DNA from 2 places in the Kerstersia similis genome. Region 2 is predicted to be linked to the other one. Evidence: predicted binding sites of a transcription regulator. Region 2 holds the regulator's gene; the other holds the start of a gene.
What was found. Region 2 encodes NrdR, which represses ribonucleotide reductase genes. Its sites were predicted from a motif close to CACNANATNTNGTG; they were not measured.

Region 1: a site for NrdR is predicted at 6,069-6,082, ahead of nrdH (glutaredoxin-like protein NrdH). Genes of this name have one in related genera too.

What each region holds. Positions count from the first base shown of each region.
Region 1 covers NZ_CBCSIQ010000001.1:192,384-202,037, reverse strand. Annotated here, with positions in the region: gene ACNA1V_RS00785 (cold-shock protein) at 56-262, opposite strand; gene ACNA1V_RS00780 (AI-2E family transporter) at 553-1,635, opposite strand; gene ubiM (5-demethoxyubiquinol-8 5-hydroxylase UbiM) at 1,902-3,077, shown strand; gene ACNA1V_RS00770 (NUDIX hydrolase) at 3,098-4,018, shown strand; gene ACNA1V_RS00765 (CynX/NimT family MFS transporter) at 4,101-5,309, opposite strand; gene ACNA1V_RS00760 (hypothetical protein) at 5,429-5,794, opposite strand; gene nrdH (glutaredoxin-like protein NrdH) at 6,201-6,422, shown strand; gene nrdI (class Ib ribonucleoside-diphosphate reductase assembly flavoprotein NrdI) at 6,542-6,946, shown strand; gene nrdE (class 1b ribonucleoside-diphosphate reductase subunit alpha) at 6,928-9,078, shown strand; gene nrdF (class 1b ribonucleoside-diphosphate reductase subunit beta) at 9,108-9,654, shown strand, end outside.
Region 2 covers NZ_CBCSIQ010000022.1:45,231-54,884, forward strand. Annotated here, with positions in the region: gene ACNA1V_RS13305 (M23 family metallopeptidase) at 1-297, opposite strand, end outside; gene tyrS (tyrosine--tRNA ligase) at 529-1,761, shown strand; gene ACNA1V_RS13315 (hypothetical protein) at 1,852-2,091, shown strand; gene ACNA1V_RS13320 (YbhB/YbcL family Raf kinase inhibitor-like protein) at 2,262-2,918, shown strand; gene glyA (serine hydroxymethyltransferase) at 3,300-4,544, shown strand; gene nrdR (transcriptional regulator NrdR) at 4,652-5,146, shown strand; gene ribD (bifunctional diaminohydroxyphosphoribosylaminopyrimidine deaminase/5-amino-6-(5-phosphoribosylamino)uracil reductase RibD) at 5,225-6,355, shown strand; gene ACNA1V_RS13340 (riboflavin synthase) at 6,523-7,155, shown strand; tRNA gene ACNA1V_RS13345 (tRNA-Ser) at 7,288-7,378, shown strand; gene ACNA1V_RS13350 (YfjI family protein) at 8,097-9,638, opposite strand; gene ACNA1V_RS13355 (DUF7146 domain-containing protein) at 9,635-9,654, opposite strand, start outside.

The DNA of each region.
Region 1 (9,654 bases), on a different contig from region 2:
GTTTTCTCTGCGCCATCCCCCAGTGATGGGTGACAGCGCTACGAACTTGCCGGAATTAGGCCAGCAGTTCGATGTTCTTGGCGTTCGGGCCCTTGGGGCCTTCGCCGATTTCATAGCTCACGCGCTGGTTTTCTTCCAGCGACTTGAAACCGTTGATACGGATTTCGGAGTAGTGAGCGAAGAGATCCTTGCCGCCTTCATCGGGAACGATGAAGCCGAAGCCCTTTTCAGGGTTGAACCATTTAACGGTACCGGTTGCCATAACTGAAAACTTCCTTGAATAAACGGGCGAAACGCCCGGGATTGCCAGAAACGATCAAGGAAGGGACGTCGAACACAACCTAGATACCAACACTGGGCGACTGGTGTACTGAAACCCGCGTCGCTTGACCATCTGCGTCTCCACTATGACTGGAATTTCAGCCGCAGTCAATCGGAAAATCGGAAATTTTTTAAATTGTATTTCCGAGGGCATCCGGAATCGCTGCGGAAAAGCCGCCGTGCGAACCGTAATACCCTCAAAAAGCGCATCAATCCTGGTCTTTTCAAGCTTTAACGAAGATGGGCATTACGGCCATGACGATCGGATGGTGCGGTCGGAATATCCACAAAAAGATTCCAGACAGCAATAAACAAAGCAGCAATCAGCGGCCCCATCACAAACCCATTCAGGCCGAACAGCGTCAATCCGCCCAAGGTGGAAATCAGCACCAGATAGTCAGGCATACGCAAGTCCTTACCTACCAGCAGCGGACGCAGCACATTGTCCATCAGACCGATCACCAGGACGCCATACAGCAGCAGGAAGACGCCTTGCCAGGTGGCGCCGGTGACCAGGAAATAAATGGCGACCGGGCCCCAGATCAGGCTGGCGCCGACGGCCGGCAGCAAGGACAGGAACGCCATGACCACGCCCCAGAGCAAGGCGCCCTGAATCCCCAGGAACCAGAAGCTCAGCCCGCCCAGCAGCCCCTGGGCCGCAGCCACGGCAATGTTGCCCTTGACGGTCGCACGCACGACGGTGGTGAAGTTGCGGGCAAGGTTTTGCTTGTGCATGTCGCTCAGCGGCACCGCACGGCGAATGCGCTGCGACAGCCAAGTGCCATCGCGCAGCAGGAAGAACAGCAGGTACATCATGATGCCTGCGCCCACCACGAATTGCAGCGTGTTCTGCCCCAGACTGACTGCATGGGACGCCACATACTGGCTGATCTGCATGATGGTAGATGCCACTTTCCCCTGCCCGCCGGTTTCCTCTCCTGTCAGCCGCACCACATATTCCTGCAGGGAAGGCGGCAAAGCGTTGATGATCTGGTGGAAGTACAGCGAAAAATTAAGCTGCCCGGAACTGATGCGCTCGTAGAGCGCAATGATTTCCTTGACCAGCGCCCCGGTAATGAACGCCACGGGCAGGATCACGCATAGCAGAGCCGCGCATAAGGTCACAAATGCCGCAAGGTTCTTTCGGCCACGCATGAGGCGCAACATGTACTGATTCAAGGGCATGAACAGCACCGCCAGCACCGTACCCCAGAAGATCGCCGTGAAGAACGGCAGCATGAGCCAGAGAAAAGCCAGCGAAACCACCGCCAGCAACAGGACGAAGACCCGATAGTGCAAATGTGCAGAGCGCATAGTCGCCACTGTAAAAAATATAAGGAAGAACGCCGCTAAGGGAAAACCTGGGCGCGGCTGGTGAATACTAAGCGAAAACCCGTTTATCCGGGCATATTTGTGCAACAGACTGCAGTCGGGCTCACGGCGTCCTGGACGCGCATTGAGTATGATGCAGGGCGCGGCCTTCAGCCCGGCTTGTGCTGGATCAAGCGCGCCTGCCCCTGGCATGGCGCCGCCTGCCAACAGGCTCTAAACTGCCGCCTATCGTCTTTCTGGAGTACCACATGACCCACGCTGCGGAAAAGGATGTCGTCATCGTCGGCGCCGGCCCCGCCGGCCTGTGCCTGGCACGCGCCCTGTCGGCGGGCGGCCTGTCCGTCACCCTTGTTGAACAGCAGCCAGCCGCCAGCCTGGCCGATCCCGGCTTTGACGGCCGCGAGATCGCCCTGTCGCACGAGTCGCGCCAATTGCTCGAAGAATTGGGCGTCTGGCCTCTGATTCCCGACGCCGAGATCTCCTTGCTGCGCGACGCCCATGTGTTCAATGGCAGTTCGCACCATCCGATGGCCATTACTGCGCAGGCCGGTGGCAGCGAACAGCTGGGTTGGCTGGTGCCCAATCACTGTATCCGGCGTGCCGCCTGGCAGGCGCTGGCCGGCCGGCCCGGCATCGAAGTGCTTGACGGCGCCAGCGCGGTCGGCGTGGAACCGGGCCCGGACAGCACGCTGGTGCGCCTGGCGGATGGCCGCCAACTGCGCACCCGGCTGCTGGTCGCCGCCGATAGCCGCTTTTCCTCGATGCGGCGCGCCATGGGCATAGGCGCCTATATGCATGATTTCGGCAAATCCATGATGGTAGGCCGGCTGGAACATGAAGCCGACCACGGCCATGTCGCCTGGGAATGGTTCGGTTACGGACAGACCCTGGCGCTGCTGCCGCTCAACGGCCGCCAGGCCTCTGCCGTGCTGACCTTGCCGCACCACCAGATCCAGGCCCTGCAAGCGCTGGACGACGCGGCCTTCGCCGAGGAAATGGGCAAACGCTTCGACCACCGCCTCGGACAAATGAAAACAGCAGGCACCCGCCATGTCTATCCGCTGGTCGGCGTCTATGCTTATCGTTTTGCCGGACCGCGCTTTGCGCTGGTTGGCGATGCTGCCGTCGGCATGCACCCGGTGACCGCCCATGGTTTCAACCTGGGCCTGCGCAGCGTCGCCAGCCTGTCGCGCCAGGTGCTGACCGCCGCTCGCCGCAATGCCGACATCGGTGACAGCAGCTGGCTCAAGCGCTATGAACGCGCCCACCGGCTGCACACCCTGCCGCTGTTTCTCTCTACCAATCTGGTGGTTGCCATGTTCACCAATGACACGCCACCAGGACGCCTGCTGCGCGAGGCCACCTTGCGCCTGGCCAGTTCGGCCAGCCCGTTCAAGCGCTTCGTCGCATCGCGACTGACCTGACACGGACGCCTCTCATCGCCATGCAGACTCTGGCTTCCGATACCCTGTCTGTCGAACTGGTAGCCGTCCTGGCCGCCGCCGACAGCCAGGCCCCCTCCGTTCTGACCACCCAAGGCGGGCTGACCTTCCCGGCCGGCCCCTTCGTGATGGCGCACCGTTCGCTGCAAGCCGGCTTGCGTGGCTGGGTAGAAGCCCAGACCCACCATCCGCTGGGCTATCTCGAACAGCTCTACACCTTTGCCGATCGCGGCCGCCATGCGGACGCGCCGGACATGCGTACCATCTCCATCAGCTATCTCGGCCTGACTCTGGCTGGCGATGCGCCGGCGGATCTGGATGCCAGCTGGCGCAGCTGGTACGAATATTTCCCCTGGGAAGACCGGCGTGACGATAGCAATGCCGCCCTGTTTGCGGATATCGCCACCCGCCTGCAAGCCTGGGCCCAGGCCCAGCCGCGCGGCCTGCGCGAACGCCAGTGGCAACGCTGCTGTGCCTTGTTCGGCCTGGAAAACGATATCTGGGACGAAGAACGGACGCTGCCGCGCTACGAATTGCTCTACGAGGCCGGCCTGGTGCCGGAATCGCCCACTGCCGGCAGCCCCTTGCTGCCAGGGCGCAGCATGCTATACGACCATCGCCGCATTCTCGCCACCGCCATGACGCGCCTGCGCGCCAAACTCAAGTATCGACCAGTCATTTACGAGCTGATGCCCGCCAGCTTCAGCCTGCTGCAACTGCAACAAGCCGTCGAGGCCTTGGCAGGCCGACGCCTGCACAAACAGAATTTCCGACGCCTGATCGCGCAGCAGGATCTGGTCGAAGAAACCGGCGCCTCCACGCAGACGGGCGGACGTCCGGCCAAGCTCTACCGTTTTCGCCGCGGCGTGCAGATGGAACGCGCCCTGGCTACGGGCGGACGGCTGCCGCTGATGAAATCCTGAGGCAGCGCTGCAGCAACCCTGAAACCACAATGGGCGCAGCGGCATCCGCGCGCCCATTGCGTTCCTGTCGGGTATCCCGCTGTCAGGCGCGCACGACGCGCCCCTGGCCTGCCCCCCAACCGGTCACGGCCACGCCAATGGCCAAACCGCCGAAGAGCCACCCCGAGCTGGCATAGCTGCCCGTCCATTCCAGCAGCAATCCGACCATCAACGGCCCCAGCGCCGCCAGGATATAGCCACCGCCCTGCGCCATGCCCGACAAGCGTGCGGCCACGGCAGAATCGGCGGCGCGCAGCACAATGAATGTCATGGCCAAGGCGATCAGCCCTCCCTGGCCCAGCCCTTGCACCACCATCCACAACCAGGCCAGCGACAAGGGCAAATACAGCAGGCCCAGCAGCGCGCCGCCCGCACACAAGGCCAGAACACTGGCAATCCAGCGTTGATCCCGGCAACGCACTACAAAATGCGGCACCAGCAAACAGGCCACCATCTGCACCACGATAGATACCGACACCATGACGCCCGCCATGCCCGCGTCCATACCGCGACTGCGCAAGATAGGCGCCAACCACCCAAACACGCAATAGGCCAGCGCCGATTGCAAACCCATCAAACCCGTCAACTGCCAGGACAAAGGATCACGCCACACGGCTGCCGGACGCTGCGGCGCGCGCGGCGGCGCCCGATGCGCGGGCAGGCGCCGCAGATGGATGCCCCAGCATACCGCCACCAGCGCGGCCGGCAAGGCCCAGGCCGCCAAGGCCAGGTTCCACTCGGACGCACGCGCCAGCGGCACGGTCAGTACGGCCGCACATGCCGCGCCCGCGCACAGAAAAGTCGTGTACAAGCCCGTCATCAATGCCATGTGCTGGGGAAAATCGCGCTTGACCAGGCCAGGCAGCAGCACATTGCCGATGGCAATGGCCGTTCCAGCCAGTGCAGAAGCCAACAGCAGCACGCCGGGCGATTCGACGAAACGCAGCGCGGAGCCGACTGTCAGCAACAATAGCGCCCAATACATGGTGCGCTCCACCCCGAAGCGGTTCGCCAGGATGGGAGCCGACGGCGCGAACACGCCCAGGCAGATGACCGGCAAGGTCGTGAGATAACTGGCCTGCGCGGCTGACATATCCAGCGCATCCATGATTTCCGGCAGCAATGCCGCCAGACTGGGAAATACCGGCCGCAAATTACTGGCAATCAAGATCACCAGCACCGCATACCAAAAGCGCTGACCAACGGCTGGAGCGCTGCGCGGCGCTGCCGTCTGTTGTTCTGTCTCCGTCATTCCTGCTCCATTGCATGCTGCCTCAGGGCAGTCTTGAATTGGTTCAGATAGAAAAACAGACGCCGCGCCACGCCTGCGGTAAAACGCCCTCCCCCTGGGCGTCAACTGCATTCAGGATTTCAGCTGTCTTCGCCCGCATGGATCCGGCGCTGCTGCGCACGGCGCACCGCGACATAGAACACCATGAACCACAGAACCGGCACCGCGACGCCGCCCAGCGGCACATAAGCCAGCGCCGCCATGCGGAACCAGTCCGGCAGATTCAATTGGGATTGGCACACATTTTGTCCGCCACCAAAGGACAGACAACTATCCGAGAACACTACCAGCGCCAGCCCCCAGAGCGCCGTGCCTGCCAGGCACAAGCCCCACCACAGCCGCACCCGGGCATCCGTGCCACGCAACTGGCGCAAAAAAGCCGGCAAGCTCATACACAGCAAAGGCAGCACAGTCAGGATCAGAAACAGCAGGAAGGTGTAAAACATGGCACCGCTTCGCATCAGAAAAATGCCGGCATCACTCTGTGCCGGCTCGCTGCCGAGAGAATACGCCATTCAGCAGGCTTTGAACACCATCCGCCACGCCACGGTTCCGGCGCCGGAACGGGCGTCGGTTCCCTGGTGAAGGGGGATGGCCTTGTGCTTCGTAACAATATCGCGACACATGGGCAGCCGGCTCGACAGCCAGTCCTGGCGCGGTTCGCGCGCCATTTCCGGCGCAAATACAACCACTACATTTATGGTATTTAAAAAATAGAAACACTATATCTAGTAGTATTTTGCTATTCTCCTTTCCAGACCCTCACACGCATCCCGCCCCGCCGCCGCCTACGTCCCTGTTCTTTTTCGCGTAAGCGGGAGGTTTGCCCCACCATTCCAAGGAATAGCAATCATGATCGTTACTGTTTACAGCAAGCCGGCTTGCGTCCAATGCGTCGCCACATACCGTGCGCTGGATAAACAGGGCATTTCCTATCAGGTCATAGACCTGACGGAAGATGCCGAAGCACTGCAGACGGTGCGCGATCTGGGCTACCAGCAGGCCCCCGTCGTCGTGGCCGGCACGGATCATTGGTCGGGTTTCCGCCCCGACAAAATCAGCACCCTGGCCTGACGCGCAGGCCGCGCGTCCAGGCCAGGCCGGCACCAAAGCCTGGCAGGCAAAACATGCCCAGCAGGCACAAAACCGGCCAGCCAGCACATCCGTCACCCACAGGAACAGGATTCCCGACCATGGGCCAGATCGTCTATTTCTCAACCAGTTCCGGCAATACCCGGCGTTTTGTCGAGAAACTGGGCTTACCGGCCCACCGAATCCCCCTATCCTCGCGTGATGCTTTTCTGCTGGCCCCCGAGCCCTACATCCTGATTGTTCCCACCTACGGCGGCGGCCACCCGGTCGGCGCCGTTCCCAAGGCCGTCATCCAGTTCCTGAACCACGAAGGCAATCGCGAGCGCCTGCGCGGCGTGATCGCCGCCGGCAATACCAATTTCGGCACGGCCTATTGCCTGGCCGGCACCATCATCGCGCAGAAGTGCAAGGTGCCGCTGCTTTACCGCTTCGAAATGCTGGGAACAGAAGAAGACGTCATCAAAGTCCGCCACGGAGTGCAAGCATTTTGGAAACGACAACACTGATACCGAAAGCCGCCACCAATACTGAGCTGGATTACCACGCACTCAATGCCATGCTCAATCTGTTCGATGAGCAGGGGCAGATCCAGTTCGACAAAGACCGCATGGCAGCGCGGCAGTATTTCCTGCAACACGTGAACCAGAACACGGTGTTCTTCCACAACCTGCAGGAAAAGCTCGATTACCTGGTGGAAAAGGAATACTACGAGGCCGATGTGCTGCGCCAGTATTCGCCGGATTTCATCCATCAGCTGTTCACCGACGCCTACGCGCGCAAGTTCCGCTTCCCCACCTTCCTGGGTGCCTTCAAGTATTACACCAGCTATACGCTCAAGACCTTCGACGGCAAACGCTACCTGGAACGCTATGAAGACCGCGTCTGCATGGTCGCGCTCGCATTGGCCCAGGGCAACGAAGGCCTGGCACTGGCGCTGGTCGATGAAATCATCAGCGGCCGCTTCCAGCCTGCGACGCCTACCTTCCTGAACGCCGGCAAGAAGCAGCGCGGCGAACTGGTGTCGTGCTTCCTGCTGCGCATTGAAGACAATATGGAGTCCATCGGCCGCGCCATCAATTCGGCGCTGCAACTCTCCAAGCGCGGCGGCGGCGTGGCCTTCCTGCTGAGCAACATCAGAGAAGCCGGCGCCCCCATCAAGCAGATCGAAAACCAGTCCTCCGGCATCATTCCCATCATGAAGCTGTTGGAAGACGCCTTCTCGTACGCCAACCAGCTGGGTTCACGCCAGGGCGCTGGCGCGGTGTACCTGAATGCCCACCACCCCGACATCCTGCGTTTCCTGGACACCAAGCGCGAGAACGCCGACGAGAAAATCCGCATCAAGACACTGTCGCTGGGGGTGGTGGTTCCCGATGTCACCTTCCAACTGGCGCGCGACAACGAGGACATGTACCTGTTCTCGCCGTATGACGTGGAACGCGTCTATGGCAAGCCCTTCGGCGATATCAGCGTTACGGAAAAATACCGTGAGATGGTGGACGACCCGCGCATCCGCAAGAGCAAGATCAATGCGAGAGAATTCTTCCTGACCTTGGCCGAGATCCAGTTCGAATCGGGCTATCCGTACCTGATGTTTGAGGATACGGTCAACCGCGCCAACCCCATCAAGGGGCGGATCAACATGAGCAATCTGTGCTCGGAGATCCTGCAGGTCAATGCGCCGGCCAGCTACGACCCAGACCTCTCCTACACGGACCTGGGCAAGGACATTTCCTGCAATCTCGGCTCGCTGAACATCGCCAAGACCATGGATTCTCCCGATTTCGGCCGTACCGTGGAAGTGGCCGTGCGCGGCCTGACGGCCGTCTCCGACATGAGCGATATCCGTTCGGTGCCCTCCATTGCCCATGGCAATGCCCAATCGCACGCCATCGGCCTGGGGCAGATGAACTTGCACGGCTATCTGGCCCGCGAACGCATTTTCTATGGTTCGGAAGAAGGCGTGGACTTCACCAATATGTACTTCTACACGGTGACCTACCACGCTCTACACGCCTCCAACCTGCTGGCCTATGAACGCGGCCAGCGCTTTGCCGGCTTCGAGGAATCCAAATACGCCAGCGGCGAATACTTCGACAAATATACGGAACAAGCCTGGCAGCCTGCCACCCCGCGCGTGGCCGAGCTGTTCCGGCAGGCCGGCATTGCCATTCCCACCCAGGAAGACTGGCGCGCACTGAAGGCCGCCGTACGTGAACACGGGCTCTACAACCAGAACCTGCAGGCCGTGCCGCCTACCGGGTCGATTTCATACATCAACCATTCGACCTCCAGTATTCACCCCATCGTGGCCAAGATCGAAATCCGCAAGGAAGGCAAGATCGGACGCGTCTATTACCCCGCCCCTTACATGAACAACGACAACCTGGCCTATTACCAGGATGCCTATGAAATCGGGCCGGAGAAAATCATAGACACCTATGCCGCCGCGACCCAGCACGTGGACCAGGGGCTGTCACTCACGCTGTTTTTCCGCGACAGCGCCACGACGCGCGATATCAACCGGGCGCAGATCTACGCCTGGCGCAAGGGCATCAAAACCATCTATTACATCCGGCTGCGCCAGATGGCGCTGGAAGGCACCGCCGTCGAAGGCTGCGTGTCCTGCACGCTATGAGCCGCCACCTCAGAACCACGGAAACTGCCATGAGCACCAACCCGCCCAGCCCGCTGGCCGCCAAGCGGCTCAAGCGCGTCGATGCCATCAACTGGAACCGCATCGAAGATGACAAGGACCTCGAAGTCTGGAACCGCCTGACCGGCAATTTCTGGCTACCCGAGAAAGTCCCCCTGTCCAATGACATTCCCGCCTGGGCCACGCTGACGCCGCTGGAGCAGCAGACCACCATCCGGGTATTCACCGGACTGACGCTGCTCGACACCATCCAGAACACAGTTGGCGCCCCCGCGCTGATCCATGATGCGCTGACGCCACACGAAGAAGCGGTGTACACCAACATCAGCTTCATGGAAGCCGTGCATGCGCGTTCCTACAGCTCCATCTTCTCGACGCTGTGCCTGACGCCGGATGTGGATGACGCCTACCGCTGGAGCGAGGAAAACGAAGCCCTGCAACGCAAGGCCAGCCTGATCCTGGAACGCTACCGTGCCGACGACCCGCTGATGCGCAAGGTGGCCAGCGTTTTCCTCGAATCCTTTTTGTTCTACTCCGGCTTCTACCTGCCGATGTACT
Region 2 (9,654 bases):
CAGCGTATCGCCGCTGCGGATGCGGGTTTCATGGACAAAGTCTGCTTCTGTGGCAGCTTCATCCGCATTGGTCAAGGCCAGCGGCAGGGTTTCGCTCAGCATGCGTTGCTGCACCTGAACGCTGTTATCCTTGCTGGGTTGAACCATGCCGATGGCTGCTGCCGCGCCGAACATGGCGAAAGCGCCCAGAAGGGCGACTCGGCGGAAGCGGCTGGAGAAGTTGTTGCGTGGCTGGCTCGATCCGGAAGAACGGAGAGTCCGTAGCCTGTTTTGCGTGTCGGGAGACCTGCCGGTCATCGCTGGAGCCCTATTGCCAAGGTTTGGGAACAATGCATGGCAGACCAGGTGGCTCCAGGAGAAGTTCCCGCGAGTTGGCCAGGCTGCCAGAATAAATTCGAGGGGAGACTGCGAAGCAGAAATCTCCTGGCGCGTTATGATTGCCGGGAGAATTGCGCGACAAGGTGCGATAACACCTTGAATTTAGCCTTTTTTAACATGCTTACAGCCGCCAAGGCTACCATTTACCCAATGTCCTCATCTTCTGAAACAATTTCCCCCCAAACTCAGGATGCTCTGAAGATCATCCGCCGCGGTTGCGATGAGTTGCTGGTTGAATCCGAACTGGCTCAGAAACTGGAAAAGAGCCGTGCCTCGGGTGAGCCGCTGCGGATCAAGCTGGGGCTGGATCCTACCGCGCCTGATATCCATCTGGGCCATACCGTCGTTCTGAACAAGCTGCGCCAGCTGCAGGACCTGGGCCATAAAGTCATTTTCCTGATCGGCGATTTCACCGCTACCATCGGCGATCCTAGCGGCCGCAACAGCACTCGCCCGCCGCTGACGCGCGAGCAGATCGAAACCAACGCCCAGACCTATTATTCCCAGGCCAGTCTGGTGCTCGACCGGTCTCGCACCGAAGTCCGCTATAACTCGGAATGGTGCGATTCGCTGGGCACGCGCGGCCTGATTCAGCTGGCATCGCGCTATACCGTGGCGCGCATGATGGAGCGCGACGATTTCACCAAGCGCTTCAAGGGCGGAATTCCCATCTCGGTGCATGAGTTCATTTATCCGCTGCTGCAGGGGTATGACTCGGTGGCGCTCAAGGCCGATATGGAGCTGGGCGGAACCGACCAGAAGTTCAACCTGCTGGTGGGCCGCGAATTGCAGAAGGAATATGGCATGGCGCAGCAATGCGTGCTGACCATGCCGCTGCTGGTCGGTACCGACGGCGTGGAGAAGATGTCCAAGTCCAAGGGCAACTACATCGGCGTGACGGAAGCGCCGGATTCCATGTTCGGCAAGCTGATGTCGATTTCCGACACGCTGATGTGGAAATATTACGAGTTGCTTTCTTTCCGGTCGCTCGAAGAGATTGCTGGCTTGAAGGCGGAAGTCGAAGCCGGCCGTAATCCGCGGGATGTGAAAGTGCTGCTGGGCCGTGAGCTGGTGGAGCGTTTCCATGGTGCGGCTGCAGCGGAGTCGGCTGCCGAGGCATTTGATGCCCGTTTCCGTGATGGCGCCGTGCCGGAAAACATGCCGGAAGTGACCATTGCCGGCGCGCCGCTGGGCATTGCCAAGGTCTTGCGTGAAGCGGGTCTGGTGCCTTCGGGTACCGAGGCCAACCGCAACATCGAGCAAGGCGGTGTGCGGATTGATGGTCAGCGAGTGGAAGATCGCGGGCTCACGCTCGACGCCGGCGAATATGTGATTCAGGTAGGCAAGCGCCGCTTCGCGCGGGTGACTTTGGTCGCCGCCTGAGATTGCCGCGCCTGAACAGGCGTTTTGCCGGTCTGGCGGGCTGTGCGGCCCGCCGGGCAGCAAGCATGATCCTGGGCAGCACTGAGTTGGATGGAAATCCGGTTCAGGGCTGCCCAGGATTTTTTATTGCCGGTGCCGTCACGATGGGCGGGAAAGAGGGGTGTTCGAGAGGCATGGGCCGGTGTGCCCGGCCTGGGGGGCAAGCTGTGCCTGCCGGTGTTCCAGGGAGCGTGGCAGCACCGAAAAGGCGTATTTTCCTTATTTTCTGATGATGATTTTTACCTGCAAAATGACGTCTTTTTTACGATGAAAAAGAATATTTTGCTGTAGGATAACGTGCGGTTGCCGGTTTTGCAGGCAGCCGGGCGTGTCGCCTTGGGCGGGGCGCAATGTTCGTTTCCTAGTGCTGGGCGGCGCCGTGGCAACCCGGGTTGCCTTCTTGAAGCCGCAGTCGCATTTGTCCAGGCCGGCGTCCAGCCATTCCACGAGGAGCTGTTCCCATGAAACTCGCAAGTCTTTCCTTTGCCGATGGCGCACCGATTCCGGAGCGCCATGCCTTCGGCAAAATGGCTGCAAAATCCAAGGTCGAGCTGGCGGATAACTTCAATCCGCAATTCGCCTGGAGCGATGTGCCGGAAGGTGTGAAGTCATTCGCGTTGCTGTGCGTCGATTCGGATGTGCCGAGTGTGCCCGACGATGTGAACGTGGACGGACGCGAGGTGCCCGCCGACCTGCCGCGTACGGATTTCTTCCACTGGGTGCTGGTGAATATGCCGGCCCGTTTCCGTACGCTGGATGAGGGGCATTTCTCCAATGGCATCCGGGCGCGCGGCAAGCCCGGCCCGCATACCCACATCGACGGCGTACGCCACGGAATCAACGACTATACCGGTTGGTTTGCAGCAGATCCTGACATGTCGGGCGACTACTATGGCTACGATGGTCCGTGCCCGCCCTGGAATGACACCCGCGTGCATCGTTACGTGTTTACCGTGTATGCCCTGGATATTGAAGCGCTGGATTTGCCGGAACGGTTCGGTGGCCAAGATGTGCTGCAGGCCATGAATGGCCATGTGCTCGCCAGCGCGTCCTGGACGGGCACCTATACCCTGAACCCGGAACTGGCACCGGTGCGCATCGGGCCGCCGGCATCCTGAAGCCTGCGCCAGGATGGGGGTGGGGTGTGCCCCTGCGCGCGCTCCCTGCCATGGCGGTTGCGTCATGTGCGGTGCCTGATCCCGGTGGCCGTGGCGCACAGGCGGCGCGGCAGGCGATGCTGGTGCGTGTGCCGGCGTTGGCATGAGGCCGACGTCCGGCTGGCAGGAAGCAGGCGTGAGGCACGCTTGAGGCAGGCATCAGGCTGACCCAGGTTCGGCGAGCGCTTTTTTCGCCGGGTGCGCGCAAACGTGGCAGTTTGGCACACAAGCAGGGTTTTTTTATGCCCGATCGCTACCGGATGGTGCATTTTGCCATGCCCGGCGGGGTAAACTAAGTAGCTTCTTCGTGTTTCACCACGCTATTGAGCTCAGGACCCCCAAATGTTTGATCGCACCCGTACCCTCGATAAGGTTGACCCTGAACTGTGGGACGCCATCCAGAAGGAAGACGTTCGCCAGGAACAGCACATCGAGCTGATCGCTTCGGAAAACTATGCCAGCCCGGCGGTGATGCAGGCCCAGGGTACGCAACTGACCAATAAATACGCAGAAGGTTATCCCGGCAAGCGCTACTACGGTGGTTGCGAGTTCGTCGATATCGTCGAACAGCTCGCCATTGATCGCCTGAAGGAACTCTTCGGCGCAGAAGCCGCCAACGTGCAGCCGAATTCCGGCTCCCAGGCCAATCAGGGTGTTTACAACGCCGTCCTGAAGCCGGGCGACACGGTGCTGGGCATGAGCCTGGCGGAAGGGGGCCACCTGACTCACGGCGCCAGCGTCAATTCGTCGGGCAAGCTCTACAACTTCCATCAGTACGGCCTGGATGCCAACGAAGCGCTGAACTACGAACAAGTCGAAGCCCTGGCACGTGAACACAAGCCCAAGCTGATCGTGGCGGGTGCATCGGCCTATTCCCTGCACATCGACTTCGAACGCCTGGCGCGCATCGCCCATGAAAATGGCGCGCTGCTGATGGTGGACATCGCTCACTATGCCGGCCTGGTGGCCGGTGGTGCGTACCCCAACCCGGTACCGTACGCCGATTTCGTTACCTCCACGACCCACAAGTCGCTGCGCGGTCCGCGCGGTGGTGTGATCATGATGAAGGCCGAATTCGAAAAGGCCGTCAACTCCGCCATCTTCCCCGGCATCCAGGGTGGTCCCCTGGAGCATGTCATTGCCGCCAAGGCCGTGGCTTTCAAGGAAGCGCTGGATCCGTCCTTCCGCGACTACGCCGCTCAGGTCGTTAAGAACGCCAAGGTCATGGCGGAAACGCTGGTCAAGCGTGGTCTGCGCATCGTGTCCGGCCGTACCGAAAGCCACGTCATGCTGGTTGACCTGCGTGCCAAGGGCATCACGGGCAAGGAAGCCGAAGCGGTGCTGGGCCAGGCCCACATCACGGTGAACAAGAACGCCATTCCCAATGATCCGGAAAAGCCCTTCGTCACCAGCGGCATCCGTCTGGGTACCCCGGCCATCACGACGCGCGGTTTCGGCGAAGCCGAAGCCGAGCTGACGGCCAACCTGATTGCCGATGTGCTCGACAATCCGCATGACGCCGACAACATCGCCAAGGTGCGTGCCCGCGTCAGCGAGCTGACGGCCCGTCTGCCGGTCTATAAGTAAGCCTGGGTGCTGGGCGCTGCCTGCCGGGCAGCGCCGGTCCCGGAGGAACGCGGCTCGTATCGGATGCGAGTCGCGTTTTTGCATTCTGGAAACAGGAGAATGACAGCGTGAAATGCCCTTTTTGCGGCCATCAGGATACCCAGGTGCTGGATTCCCGCGCCATGGAGGAAGGACAGACCATACGCCGTCGGCGCCGCTGTCTGGCCTGCGAACGCCGTTTTACGACTTTCGAACGCGCTGAACTGGACTTGCCCTACATTGTGAAGCGCAATGGCAGCCGTACCGATTACGACCGTGCCAAGCTGCGCGCCAGCCTGAGCCTGGCCTTGCGCAAGCGGCCGGTTGCCACGGCAGATGTGGATGCGGCCGTTGTGCGTATCGAAGAGGCACTGATGACCAGCGGCCTGCGTGAAGTGCCCAGTTCGCGGGTAGGGGAGTTGGTGATGCAGGAGCTCAAGAAACTGGATCAGGTGGCATATGTGCGCTATGCCTCGGTTTACCAGAGCTTCGAGGATATCGGTGAGTTTGTCCGCGCCATCCGTGCCATGCAAGGGCCGCGTGAGGACGGCGTGAAAGACAAGGCGCCGCAAGACAAGGCCTGAGGCTGGCGCGCTCAGACGGTTGGCGTCACGCTGCATCACGGTGGCTGTCGTGGCTGGCGCGGCGGGAAAAGGAACAGAATGCAGGATCAGGATATTGCCTGGATGCGCCAGGCGCTGGCTTTGGCCGAGGAAGTGACCAACATCACGACGCCCAACCCCAGGGTGGGCTGTGTCATTGTGCGTGATGGCGTGGTGCTGGGAGTGGGCGCCACACAGCCTGCAGGCGGGCCGCATGCCGAGGTCCGGGCGTTACGGGATGCGGCGGCTCGCGGAGCCGATGTGCGCGGCGCCACGGCTTATGTGACGCTGGAGCCCTGCAGCCATTTTGGCCGAACGCCGCCCTGCTGCGATGCGCTGGTGGCGGCAGGCCTGGGGCGTGTGGTGGCGGCCATGGGTGACCCGAATCCGCTGGTCAATGGGCGCGGCATGGCGCGTTTGCGGGCGGCAGGCATAGAGACTGCATCCGGGGTATGCGAAGAGGCGGCCCTGGCGCTCAATATCGGTTTTGTGGCGCGGATGAGCCGAGGTACCCCTTGGGCATGGCTCAAAACCGCTGCTTCGCTGGATGGGCGCAGCGCGCTGGACAATGGCCGGTCACAATGGATCACCGGGCCGCAGGCGCGCGAGGATGGCCATCGCTGGCGGGCCCGCAGTTGCGTGGTCATGACCGGTATCGGCACGGTACTGCACGATAATCCCAGGCTCAATGTGCGGGCGCTGGAAACGCCCAGGCAGCCTCGCAAGGTGCTGATAGACGGAGAACTGCGTCTGCCCGAAGACGCCTTGCTGATCGAAGGTGCGCCCTTGCTGGTGTTTACGGCCAGCGATGACGCGGCCAAAGCGGAACGTCTGGTGCGGCGCGGGGTGACGGTGATCCGGTTGCCGGGAGATCGGCCGGGCACGGTGGATTTGCCTGCCGTCATGCAATGGCTGGCGCAGGATGGCGTCAACGAGGTGCATGTCGAGGCTGGTCCGGGCCTGAATGGCGCCCTGTTGCGTGCTGGGTGCATAGATGAATTGATTTCCTATGTCGCGCCCGTGTTGTTGGGCGATGCGCAGCCCATGGCGCGCTTGCCTGCGCTCGATGATCTGGCTCAGGCGCAGCGTTTTGAATTCACCGATATGGCGCGCCTGGGAGCCGATCTGCGCTTGCGTGCCAGGGTGGCGGAAAACTGGAATGCCTTGCGTGATCGGGTGCGCCTGGCCTGAACTCGCCTGGGGGCAAGAGTCCGGATTCCCCGATGCGGGCCGCGGTGGCAACGGATGGGGCAGTGGGTGGAGTATTCTTCCAGAATTGCAATGCGCCGGCGGGAGGCTCGCCGGAATCAAGTGGGAGGGGGCGCCCTTCTTCATGGAAATATTCAGCAGGAGCAGTCATGTTTACTGGAATCGTTGCCGCAGTCGGACATATTGAAACCGTGGCCCCCCTGGGGGCGGATGCCAATGCCGGGGTTCGTTTGGCGATACGCGCCAACGCGCTGGATCTGTCCGATGTCGCGTTGGGAGATTCGATCGCCATTCAGGGCGCTTGCATGACGGTGGTGGAAAAAACCGATGCGGGTTTTCTGGTGGATGTATCGCGTGAGAGCTTGAGCCTGACCGTCGGTCTGGATGCGCCGGGAGACGTCAACCTGGAAAAGGCGCTGCGTGTGGGGGATTACCTGGGCGGCCACATCGTATCAGGGCATGTGGATGGTCTGGGCACGGTGGTGCGCTTCCAACCCGTGGGGGAATCGCACGAGCTGGTGTTGCGGCTGCCTGCCAATCTGGCGATTTACCTGGCATACAAGGGTTCGGTGACGGTCAATGGTGTCAGCCTGACCGTGAACCGGGTGCAGGACTTGCCGACGGGTTGCGAAATTTCCATCAACCTCATCCCGCATACCGTGGCGGTCACGACATTGCGTCACCTGCATGCAGGGGACAAGGTCAACATCGAAATCGACACCATCGCACGTTATGTGGAACGCATGGTGGGTGTGCGCAACCAGATTGCCGTCACGGATTAAGGCCCGTCCTGAATTTTCAGGGCATGGCAGCAGAATTTCGTCTTGCGCGGTGAAAAAGCTGCAGACGATAGCGAAAGTTTGCTAGAATTACGGATTCTCGTGATCCGTAGGGTTTCCCTGCGGCGCGTAGCAGGACAGGTGGCCGAGTGGTTGAAGGCGCACGCCTGGAAAGCGTGTATACGTGAATAGCGTATCGGGGGTTCGAATCCCCCTCTGTCCGCCAAGAATTTCTTATAAGCCGTTGATTTCTTTGTTGAAATCAACGGTTTTTTATTTTCAGCCCCACATGCGGCCCCACATTATGCAGCGGCTTGAGGACGTTGCAGCAATGTTGCGTACGTGTCTGTGTTCTCTGAATGGGCATCACGCCAGCGGCGGTGATGTTTATGAAGCACACAGGAAGAGCCCACCCCACTACCGCAGCGGCCTCGCGTAGTCGGGGGGCGTTCTGGTGGCCACCAGCGGTCAAGTTTGCTCGATTTGCTGAGCTGAAATTTATTTTTCATGCCGTGCCTACGCTGATAGTTCAGGGTCAAACTCTGCGCATCTGTGCAGGGTGTGGATGGTTGTAGTGCCAACTGTGGCGATACGCTGGCGGCAACGGTTAGCGTAAAAGCTGTGGCACTCTGCGCAGCTTCGTCGGTCGTCTAGCTGGCTGTCTCGGCTAGCAAGCCTGTCGGCCAGGGCGGCGGCTTGCTGGTCGGCTATGCCCTTAGCCTGAAACGCTTGTACGCGTCGGGCATGTAGTGCCGTTTCCTGCTCGGTGTTTGCCGTATGCACCAGCCGTAAAGTAGGCCGCTCAATTTTGGGGTTTTGGGTACTTGCGACTGTGACACTTGCGACTCTTGCGACACTTGGGGGCGTTTTAGGCTTATCTGTCGCACCTGTCGCAACTGTCACTGTCGCAACATCTCCGTTTAAGGCTTCTTCCCACATCGCCATCAGTCCCATGATTCGCCCCCATTTAAGAGTTTGGGATTAATCACAATGAGTTTTTGCCTGCCGTCCTGTACTGAGCTAGCGCGTTCAGCGTCGACCAGCTCTTGCAGCACTGGCGTTAACTGTTCGGTGCGGCGCAGCTTTGAAGATGGAAATTCACGCAGCACGTCGCGGGTGCTAACCCGATTTGTGCGCCGTTCATTGCACCGGTCGATAAGCCACGCATCCAGCCGGGCCGCAAGGCTTGTTGCCGGGTTTTGTGACAGTTCTGTGAGCAGCCGTCTAGATTCGCCTAGATGCCACATGGCTACCATGCAGGCTGAGTCCATGGCGTGGACGCCAATGCTGTCATCCGTGCCATGTTGGTACAGGTGGAACAGGGCGGCAATGCGTGCTGCGTTGTCTGCGGTTTTGCTGGCTACGTCCTTCACCTCGGCAAGCTCGCCAAACGGAGCTAGCTGGCTTTCGATAAGGTTGTAGAACCGTATCCATATCTCTTTTGCTTCTCGGGAAAATTCCAGCATCGTGGGCGCTACGCCATTGCCGGTTTCATCGAACGTTATAGGTTCGGTCAGCAGTTGAGTGATTCGAGCATTGAACCCGGCAAGGCCTGCCATCGCATAATCAGGCTCTTGGTATTGGCGGGTGCCTTGCGTCGAGGTAGGCCACGCCACCAGAAACCGTGCAAGAAACCCGCTGCCGCGAGCAAGGTCACCAGCCTTGCCCATGAAACCAGCCAGGACGGGCAATTGCACTTGCAGCGATACAGTCAGGCGGGCATTGCGAACGGTGAAGCCTTCCACGCTACGGCGGCTTACCTTGTGCGTGCCGCCATCCCACAGCACATTCAGCGCGGCAAGGTTGCGCATAACCGAATCTGCGCCCATGCCGTGCGAACCGAATACCGTACCGGCTTCGCTACTGACTATGCCAGCACTGGGCCATTTTTTTGCCAGCCCATGCGTAAGGGCTTCGGGCGTGGCATCGCCATACAGAAGCTCAGGCACTTTTGGTGCTTCCGGCTTGGTTTGCTCCAAATCTTGCAGGGTGTTTTCAAAGTCTCCCGTCGACTGGCCACGCTTGGTCGCTGCCTTGATGGCCTCCATCACCCCGGCCTTTTTCGCAGTCCATGCCTGCATGTCAGCGAGATATGTATCTACCTCCGGCTTCATGGCTTCGGTCTGGGCGATTTCATACTCATGTATGGCGCGGGTAAAGAAACCGTCCACTGTGCTTTTGCGTTCGCCGGAATCGGCCAGCACCAGGGCAAACAGAGATACTGGCCCTGTCAGTTGCGGATTGCGGACGACATTGATATGCGCCTGCGCGGCCAATGACAATGCGGTGAGTGCGCTTGTTGCCACCATCGGCACGGGTGCCTTGGTCGTTGCATGAACATCTGCTACAGCGACGCGCATGCCTTCGGGCAAGGCGTTCAGGGGGTACGGCTCGGCTTCGTATTGCTTGCCCTCCAGCGGTAGCGGGTCGGCCCATTCTGTCACGGGTGCGGCGTCGGGGTTGAACACTTCCATAACGGCGCTCATACAGTCGCCTCCTTTG